3 regions of the Sporosarcina sp. YIM B06819 genome follow, and region 3 is predicted to be linked to each of the others. Evidence: predicted binding sites of a transcription regulator. Region 3 holds the regulator's gene; each other region holds the start of a gene.
What was found. Region 3 encodes LexA, which represses DNA repair genes until DNA is damaged. Its sites were predicted from a motif close to CGAACATATGTTCG; they were not measured.

Region 1 (3,289 bases), on a different contig from region 3:
ACAGGCGGCGGTAGTGAGTCGTCGCAAGTGCTACAAGTGATTGACGATAGTGGTATTTTAATAGACCGTTTGGCAGCGCAGTTCAAGGCTAATGGCTCTGATAAGACAGTAGAAAAAGCCAGTGAATCGGAACAAGCACTGACGGATAAGGTGAAAGAAGGAGAAATTGATTCCTTTTTGACAGTGAAATTGGATGAAGCCAATACGATTCAAGCGAACTATACATCTATGAGCTCAATGGAATTCACGCTTCCGATGATGATACAAGAGGCGCTCCAGTCCATTCAAACGGAAATGAAGGCAGAGGAGTTATCATTGTCCGGTGAACAAGTGCAGACATTATTTGCACCGATTCAGTTTGATCAACATTCCGTATCTCCGTCAGCAAAAACGGAGGAGGAGTTGAGCCAGGCACGCGGTCTCGTCTATGTACTCATGTTTCTCATCTACTTTGCAGTTATAATGTATGCCAGCATGATTGCAACAGAGGTGGCGACGGAAAAATCATCGCGTGTCATGGAGATTCTGATATCGAGTGTATCGCCTGTTAAGCATATGTTTGCCAAAGTAGCGGGGATTGGCTCGCTTGGTTTATTGCAAATGGTGTTGTTTGGCCTCGCAGGGTTCATTGCGTTGAAAACGTCAGCATCTGACATGGCGGATGGTTTCTTCTCTGTCTTTGGTTTTTCGAATTTGAATGTCGGAACAATCGTTTATGCCATCGTGTTCTTCCTATTAGGTTATTTCCTCTATGCGACGCTTGCCGCTTTACTTGGTTCGCTCGTTAGCCGAACAGAAGATGTGCAACAAATGATTTTGCCAATGACATTGTTAATTGTGGCGGCATTTATGATTGCGGCAACTGGGCTTGGTAATCCAGAAATGGCGTATATCAAATATGCTTCCTTCTTCCCGTTCTTTGCACCACTCGTTATGTTTTTACGCGTCGGCATGTTGGATTTACCCGTTTGGGAGCCGGTGCTATCCATTGCGATATTGCTCGTCACGATTTTCATCCTCGGCTGGTTTGGTGCACGCGTCTACCGCGGTGGCGTTTTGATGTATGGCCCATCAAGGTCATTGAAGGATATTAAGAAGGCAATTCAGTTAGGGAAGGAATAAATTTTTGCTTAAAGCCTTATCGCTCATGAAATCACATGCGATAAGGCTTTATTTTATGTGCCAAAAATAGTTATTTGTGATAAAATAAGAACAAGTATTCGTTTGTAGAAGGAGGGATTTGAGTTGTCGACGATTCGATTTATTCACACGGCAGATTTGCATTTGGATAGTCCATTTAAAGGCATGACGGGGCTACCAATGGAGCGGTTGAACCACTTACGTGACAGTACGTTTGTGGCGTTCACTAACCTGATTGACCACGCAATCAATACAAAACCAGATTTCGTGCTAATTGCTGGGGATATTTATGACGGTGAGGATCGAAGTTTACGTGCGCAAATGAAATTCCATGAAGGTATGGAAAAGTTGAATGAGGCGGGCATTTCGGTGTTTATTTCCCATGGCAATCATGATCATCTGGCTGGGAAATGGACGCGCTTTGCGTTACCACCAAATGTACACGTATTTAACGATCAGGTAGAAGAAGTACAGTGTAATGTCAATGGACAAGCTGTTTCAATTTATGGCTTTAGCTATAAAGAACGACATATTCGTGAGCGAATGGTTGATGCGTATCCAATCGCGCAGAATCAGGATGCGTTCCATATCGGCATGCTACACGGCAGTTTGGCTGGGGATGACACGCATGCGGTGTATGCACCGTTTACGAAAAGTGAACTACTGGCTAAACATTATGATTATTGGGCACTCGGCCATATCCATCTGAGACAGCATTTGCATGAACAACCTCCGATTGTTTATCCGGGGAATTTACAAGGGCGGCATCGCAATGAGCGGGGCGTGAAAGGGTTTTACGAAGTAGAGTTATCGAAAACGGGTGCGTCACTGCAATTCATTTCCGCATCTGCAATTGTTTTTGAACGTATGGATGTGTCTTGTAAAGGAATGCGTCATGCCAATGAATGGCTGGCGGCTTGTCGAGAAGTGCTTGAGTCTTTCACATCACAGCATGGAGCAGGAATTGTCGAGTTGTCGATGATAGATGTTGATGCGGGGACTGCAGAGTTATTTAGCCAATCGACAGAGCAAGAGTGGTTGGATGTATTACGCGATGTGATTGGAGACAGCGAGCCTTTTGTTTGGGTACAGAAGCTGTCATTTGCAAGGCCAGCTAATCTTTTAGCAACTTCAGGAGCACTAGGTCAATCGGTCATCGGCATGATTGAAGGCTGGCAGGAGGACGAATGGAAGGATGTTTTAAAAGAGCTGTATCAGCATACGCAAGGTGTAAAGTATTTGGATATTTTAACGGCAGATGAACTTTATGAGGTCAAAGCTGGGGCAATTGCATTATTAGCGGCAGAAATGGAGTGAGGTGATAAAGTGAAAATTGATAAGCTAATCATTTATGGATTTGGCAAGCATGACAATGTCACCGTCGATTTTGGCACGGGTATTACGGTGTTATACGGCTTGAATGAAGCCGGAAAAACGACTATTCAGCAATTCATCTTACATATCCTTTTTGGCTTCCCACCCAAAAATAGTGCCTTGCTACGCTATGAGCCAAAATCAGGTGGCAAGTATGGTGGGCAAGTGCATGTTGTGGATAAAAAATACGGCAAATGTATGATTGAACGTGTTCGCGGAAAATCAGCGGGCGATGTCACGGTCCATTTTGAGGATGGAACAACAGGCGGAGAACAGGAACTGAGCATGCTTCTGCGCCACTACGACCGGACATCATTTGAATCCATTTTTTCGTTTTCTCTATTGCAGTTGCAAGGCTTTGACAAGATGGATGAGGAAGAGCTTAGCCGTACGCTTTTGGCTTCGGGGACAACAGGTGTTGATTCGCTGATACAGCTTGAAAAGAGAATGGAAAAAGAGATGGGCGAGTTGTTTAAGAAGTCCGGAAAAATTCCAGAGATAAACGTCAAGATGCTTGAACTTCGCGAACTGGAACTGGAGCTGAAAGAGGCGCAAGGAAAAGTGGCAGAGTATGCACCAGCTATTCAGCAACTACAAGAAATCGATGCACGTCTGACTAAATTATACGCTCGGCAAAAGACGCTTCAGCAAGATGCCCAGCAGTTATCGATTGTACGCCAGCTTCTCCCTCTTCATCAGAAAAAAATAGCTCTTGAAGCTAAGCTTACGCAATTAAATGCATCATCATTTCCAGTGGATGGTATTAGGCGTTACG
Region 2 (3,289 bases), on a different contig from region 3:
ACGGACTTGTTGGAAATATGCTGCTCCTCCCAGTTATTGCTGTCTTACTAGGGCTGTATAGCTTTCATTGGGCGAAACAGAGGAAAGAAAAACCGTTCCCTTATGATCATTTTATCGAACTTGAACAAAATCGAATGATGCGTTTTTACCGTTTTGCGAACTATTTCACGGATGTCCCGCATTTGAAAGGCTCTGTAAGTAGAAGAGGCTGGATTGGATTAGTATTCGATGCGCCGAAGTTTGGACAAACGGTGCCTCAATCTTATCTTGTGAGGCGGACATTCATCCGAACGGATGATATTTTCTGGTTATGGATAAGGCTAACTGCGTTGTCTGCACTTGGAGCGCTATTCATTCCATTTCCGATTGTCATATTCGTGTTTTCTGGCGCACTTGCATTTGCTTCGGCAGTACAGCTCATCCATGCGTTACGCGCAGGAGACGAGTTCCGAATGGATATGCTGTTTCCTGAACAGGAAGACACACGACCCGCAGCAATTAAGAAGATGGTTCGAACGGTGCAATGGATTCAAGCGGCAGTCGTTACGGTTACTGCATTGTTTCTATATGGAATGGCCGCAACACCGTTGTTAATAGGTGCAGTCATTATAATTATTTCAGAAGCAACCATCCATTTGACAGGTGAAAAGGAAGAATTTGAATGAAAGAAGCCGTTCCAATGATATATTGGAGCGGCTTCTTTGTGTTGATTTCTTCATACGTAAAAATAAAAATAGAATATTCCCAAAATCCTTGCAACTTACCCCGAAAAGTAGATATAATAAATAAAAGGCATCGGGGTGAGCGAGATGGAAAATAATTATTCATATGCAGAGTTTTTGAAAGCCGTTGGGAAAAATAGTTCTTCACTCCAATCGGAAAAACTGTTGAATGACATTTACATGGACCTATTCCTAAACCACATTCACCGTCAACAAACAAAGGAGCGACTCATGGGACTGATTGATCTGTCTCTTGATTGTCGTGACGCACAGGCATTTCATATGCATTCAGAAAGCCTTAGAAAATTAGAAGAAGTAAATTAAAAATTGAGGACGTTGCATGGAACAATACATGCAACGTTTTTTTATGTAAAGTTGTCCTAAAAAAACGTACGTTCGTTTTTATTCGTGAAAAACAATAACATGTGATAAAATAAACGTAACTTGATTCAACTGAATCAAGTTACAGCCTCCGGCGGATGTCACAGATTTTGAATGGAGTTAAGAAGGCAACCTAAGTTCGCCGCGTCCTGCGGCAACGGTTGCATGACCAGCAAGGAAGGATGTAGTTCAATCCTTCCCCCGTGCTGGCCTCAAGCTCAATTCAAAATCTGGACGCAATTACGCCAAGGCGTAATTGATTTATTCATTGGGAGGCCGGGACCATTATGGTGCGAAAATTTAACTTGCAAGCCCCTTATACACCACAAGGCGATCAGCCGTATGCGATCGCGAAATTATTGGAAGGACTTGACCGAGGCGACAAGCACCAGACACTACTCGGTGCGACAGGAACAGGGAAGACATTCACAGTATCGAATGTCGTAAAGGAAATCAATAAACCGACCCTCGTCATTGCCCATAACAAAACGTTGGCAGGTCAGTTATATAGTGAATTCAAAGAGTTTTTTCCAGACAATGCGGTTGAATACTTTGTCAGTTATTACGATTATTATCAACCAGAAGCGTATGTACCTCATACAGATACGTTTATCGAGAAAGATGCCAGTATCAATGATGAAATTGACAAACTAAGGCACTCCGCAACCTCTGCGTTATTCGAGCGCAATGACGTCCTAATTGTAGCATCGGTTTCTTGTATTTACGGTCTCGGTTCGCCGGAGGAATATCGTGAACTCGTTGTGTCATTACGTACAGGGATGGAAATTGGCCGTAACGACTTGCTACGTAAATTTGTCGATATTCAATATGAGCGAAATGACATTAGCTTTACCCGCGGGACCTTCCGTGTCAGAGGCGATGTAGTGGAAATATTCCCAGCATCCCGCGACGAACACTGTATGCGCATTGAATTTTTTGGTGATGAAATTGACCGAATTCGTGAAGTGGACGCACTAACAGGCGAAATTCTTGGTGAACGTGATCATATCGCAATATTCCCGGCATCTCACTTCGTCACACGCGAAGAAAAAATGGTACAGGCTATTGATAATATTGAAGCCGAACTGGAAGAACGATTGAAGGAATTACGCGGGAATGACAAGCTATTGGAAGCGCAACGCCTTGAACAGCGAACGCGCTACGATCTTGAAATGATGCGCGAAATGGGCTTCTGTTCAGGGATTGAAAACTATTCACGTCATTTGACACTACGTCCAGCTGGTGCCACGCCGTATACCTTGCTTGACTATTTCCCCGATGATTTTCTAATTGTGGTCGATGAAAGTCATGTGTCGTTACCGCAAATAAGGGGTATGTTTAATGGTGACCAAGCACGAAAAAATGTTCTTGTTGAACACGGTTTTCGTCTGCCTTCAGCGCTTGATAATCGGCCGCTGACATTTGCAGAATTCGAGGGGCATGTCAAAGAAGCGATTTACGTTTCTGCAACCCCGGGTCCTTATGAAATCGAGCATACCCCTGAAATGATCGAGCAAATTATCCGTCCGACGGGACTCCTTGACCCGACGATAGATGTTCGCCCAATTGAAGGACAAATTGATGATCTTATAGATGAAATAAATGAACGAACGAAGAAGAATGAGCGTGTTCTTATCACAACATTGACGAAGAAGATGTCGGAAGATTTAACCGATTATTTGAAAGAAATCGGTATCAAAGTGCAATATCTTCATTCCGAAATCAAGACACTAGAACGCATTGAAATCATTCGCGAGCTGCGTATGGGTACATACGATGTCCTTGTCGGGATTAACTTGCTGAGGGAAGGAATCGATATCCCAGAAGTGTCACTTGTGACGATTCTGGACGCGGATAAGGAAGGTTTCCTGCGATCTGAGCGTGCGCTTATCCAAACGATTGGCCGGGCGGCGCGTAATTCGAACGGTCATGTCATCATGTATGCGGATCGAATGACGGACTCGATGACAAAAGCAATCGATGAAACGGATCGACGTCGTGCGATTCAAAAGGCTTACAATGACAAGCATGGTATTACACCAACGACGATTAAAAAAGAAATTCGCGAAGTTATTCGTGCAACTCAAGTAGCCGAGGAAGTTGTTTCTTATTTTGATAAGATCACAAAAGGCAAGAAACTGACAAAGGACGAGAAAACAACGCTTGTTGCTTCGCTGGAAAAAGAG
Region 3 (3,289 bases):
CCAGAGAGTGTAGGCCATTGGTGCTGCGCCCATTGGCAATCCTGGGTGTCCTGAATTCGCTTTTTCAATTGCATCGATAGATAGTGTACGTATCGTGTTAATAGCTAACTGATCAATCTGTTGAGTCATTGTATACTTCCTCTCCCCTAAAAACTAATTTTCTACAACTCCTAGTTTAGACAATTTGCGCAATGAATGCAAAGGTCAGTTTAAAAATTTACTATTGCGGGCTTGTTTCACCTTTTCAGGTGTCACATCATTGCCATCCGGATCGATCACTTTAACATGTTCGATTGTACCGCGCATTGACGACCTGAATGTCTCAAGGTACTCTTTACGTAATAACGTTTGTTCTTTAGCCTCTTCCAGTGTTAGACCTGTTGTTTTTGATTTTTTCGACAGCTCATTAATACGTGTAATTTTCTCTGCTGATAGCATGCTTTTGCCTCCATTTTGTTTCGTGAATACATAAAACGTATACAAAATGAGCAGAAAGTGCAACCAATCAGCCTTCCTGCTCCAGTTCATATTCTTTAAATCGACGATGTACGGTCGCTTTGCTAATATCATGTCCCAGTCCATTTAACACGCCTGTTATTTCAGCATACGTCAAACCTTTCACACGGAGTGCAACGATCTCATGCGTAGGCACTTCAATGCGTTCGCGCCCTTCTACATTTCCTCTATTTTTCAAGTTATGTTCTGGACGGTAGCCTTCTCGTACCGCACGTTTCATGCCTCGTCGTATTTTAGCATTATGTAGTTTGCGTTGATATTCTTCGACAATCGATAAAATTTCTAGCAACATTGTATCCATTTCGTTGAGTGCAATTGGCCCACTATCGTTCCGAGAATATATCGCCGTATTTGTTTTCGCCAATAAATGCAGTACGGCCATCCGCGCATTGCCACGTCCTAGCCTCGTCTCATCTTGGATCAACACCGCATCGACTTCTTCATCACGGATGAAATCGAGCAGACTTAGCAACCCTTCCCGGTCAATGTCAAAACCACTATGCTTGTCCTTAAAAACTTTTATAGCCTCAAGACCAAGTTCAGCCGCCAACTCAACAAGCTCTTCTTCCTGCCTAACAAGAGACATTTCCTGTGCATCCTTCTCCGTGCTTACCCGGCAATAAATTACACAGTTCTTTTGACGTCCATTCACCGATTATCACCTGCAAGTTGTATTATTTTTTGGTTTTCTACCGTTGGTTTAGTAGGTAGTAATAAATCTTCCCCCGTTTTTATTGTAGCAGTTTCAAGATCATTCAGCCTCATTACTTCTTTCATCCACTGTTCTTTCGACATATCTTCTGCATGATGAAGAGCAAGACCCCAAAGTGTATCGCCTTCCATAATGGTGATTTCCGTCATATGCTGCGCCTTACTCGATTTTGTGATACCTATAATTGAAAATCCCATACATAAAATGATTAGTAGTAAAATATAACTGTTATTTTTAATAAAACTCATGATTATCCCCCTCTAGAATGTTTGTTCGGAATACTTGTTCTTAGTATAAAAAAGAAAAAAACAAATGTCAACAGTTTTTTAGAACCTGTGTTTGCCATCTGTTCGCAACGATGATATACTAATCTTATTAAATTAGCCCGACTTTCAGTAGTCAGTAGAATTCTAGTTAAGAGGTGAATGGATTGAAAAAAATTTCGAAGAGACAAGAAGACATTTTGGCTTTTATCAAAGAAGAAGTAAAGAAAAAAGGCTATCCGCCATCCGTACGAGAAATTGGTGAAGCAGTCGGTCTTGCATCGAGTTCGACTGTACATGGCCATCTTGCCCGATTGGAAAGCAAAGGTTTCATCAGACGTGACCCAACGAAACCAAGAGCTATCGAAGTGCTTGATCCAGAAGGACTGGAAGCGATGAAACCAGGCGTCATTAATGTTCCTTTGGTTGGCAAAGTAACAGCAGGCTTACCGATTACGGCGATTGAAAATATCGAGGAGTACTTCCCGTTACCAGAATCATTCGGGACCAATGAGGACAATCTTTTCATGCTTGAAATTGTCGGCAATAGTATGATCGAAGCCGGCATCCTAAACGGCGACCATGTTATCGTCAAGCAACAGCAAACAGCGCACAATGGAGAAATCGTTGTAGCAATGACCGAAGACGATGAGGCAACGGTGAAACGTTTCTTCAAGGAGAAAGATTATTTCCGTCTACAGCCTGAAAACTCTTCAATGGATCCAATCATCGTTGACAACGTTTCAATTCTTGGTAAAGTTGTCGGTGTGTACCGCTTAATCCACTAATTCTTAAGATACAAAAGAGCTGTTCCCTTGAATGGGGAACAGCTCTTTTTATGTTGGTCAACTGGTTTGCCTGTTCACTTACAGTTTACACCTTCACCCTGACAATCCACGATGCTCACTGCTCAATTAAACCATCTTCTATTAACTTCTCGACAGAAGATAGTACCGCTGCCTTCACATGCTCATACGTCAGCCCACCTTGGACATACGCCGTGTATGGTGGTCTAATCGGGCCATCTGCTGTCAATTCGATACTGGAGCCTTGAATGAAGGTCCCTGCCGCCATGATGACGTCGTCTGTGTAGCCAGGCATATACGATGGCTCCGGCGCGTAATGCGCATTAATTGGCGAGTTGGCTTGGATTGTCCGACAGAAGGCAATCATTTGGTCCGCATTTTTAAAGGATACCGATTGAATCAAATCAGTTCTTTTTTCCGTATAATGAGGCGACGTCTTGAGTCCGAAGTCCTCAAGTAGCGCCGCTGTCAATAGCGCTCCCTTCACCGCCTGGCTGACGACATGTGGCGCAAGGAAAAAGCCTTGATACATTTCAAGTAACGTATCCAGCGAAGCCCCAGCCTCTGCTCCAAGTCCCGGTGATGTCATACGGTAAGCACATTGTTCAACCAGGTCAGCTCGACCTGCGATATAACCGCCTGTTCGCACAAGCCCGCCACCTGGATTTTTTATTAGAGAGCCTGCCATTAAATCTGCCCCGACTTCCATCGGCTCTTTATCTTCCACAAACTCTCCATAACAATTATCTACGAAAACGACAACTTCCGGATTCACAGCCTTCACTTTGCGAACCATTTCACCGATTTCATCTACCATGAACGAAGGGCGATCCGAATAACCTTTTGACCGCTGAATACCAATCATCTTCGTTTTACTATGCATACTTTTTATCACTTCATCAAAATTAACTGAACCATCTTCATTCAGATCAATATGTTTATACGAAATGCCATAATCCTGTAAGGAACCCGTGTCTTTTCCCTTACCAGAT

Region 1: R2B72_RS11545 (DNA repair exonuclease) is a predicted target of LexA. The motif match lies at 1,210-1,223, and genes of this name have one in related genera.
Region 2: uvrB (excinuclease ABC subunit UvrB) is a predicted target of LexA. The motif match lies at 1,108-1,121, and genes of this name have one in related genera.

Annotation. Positions count from the first base shown of each region.
Region 1 is NZ_JAWLIQ010000015.1:32,461-35,749, forward strand. Features, by position in the region: gene R2B72_RS11540 (ABC transporter permease) at 1-1,122, shown strand, start outside; gene R2B72_RS11545 (DNA repair exonuclease) at 1,246-2,457, shown strand; gene R2B72_RS11550 (ATP-binding protein) at 2,467-3,289, shown strand, end outside.
Region 2 is NZ_JAWLIQ010000015.1:44,311-47,599, forward strand. Features, by position in the region: gene R2B72_RS11600 (ABC transporter permease) at 1-665, shown strand, start outside; gene R2B72_RS11605 (IDEAL domain-containing protein) at 810-1,046, shown strand; gene uvrB (excinuclease ABC subunit UvrB) at 1,391-3,289, shown strand, end outside.
Region 3 is NZ_JAWLIQ010000007.1:45,505-48,793, forward strand. Features, by position in the region: gene tkt (transketolase) at 1-129, opposite strand, end outside; gene R2B72_RS05390 (DUF896 domain-containing protein) at 205-438, opposite strand; gene R2B72_RS05395 (recombinase family protein) at 506-1,168, opposite strand; gene R2B72_RS05400 (hypothetical protein) at 1,165-1,476, opposite strand; gene lexA (transcriptional repressor LexA) at 1,659-2,279, shown strand; gene R2B72_RS05410 (aminotransferase class I/II-fold pyridoxal phosphate-dependent enzyme) at 2,395-3,289, opposite strand, start outside.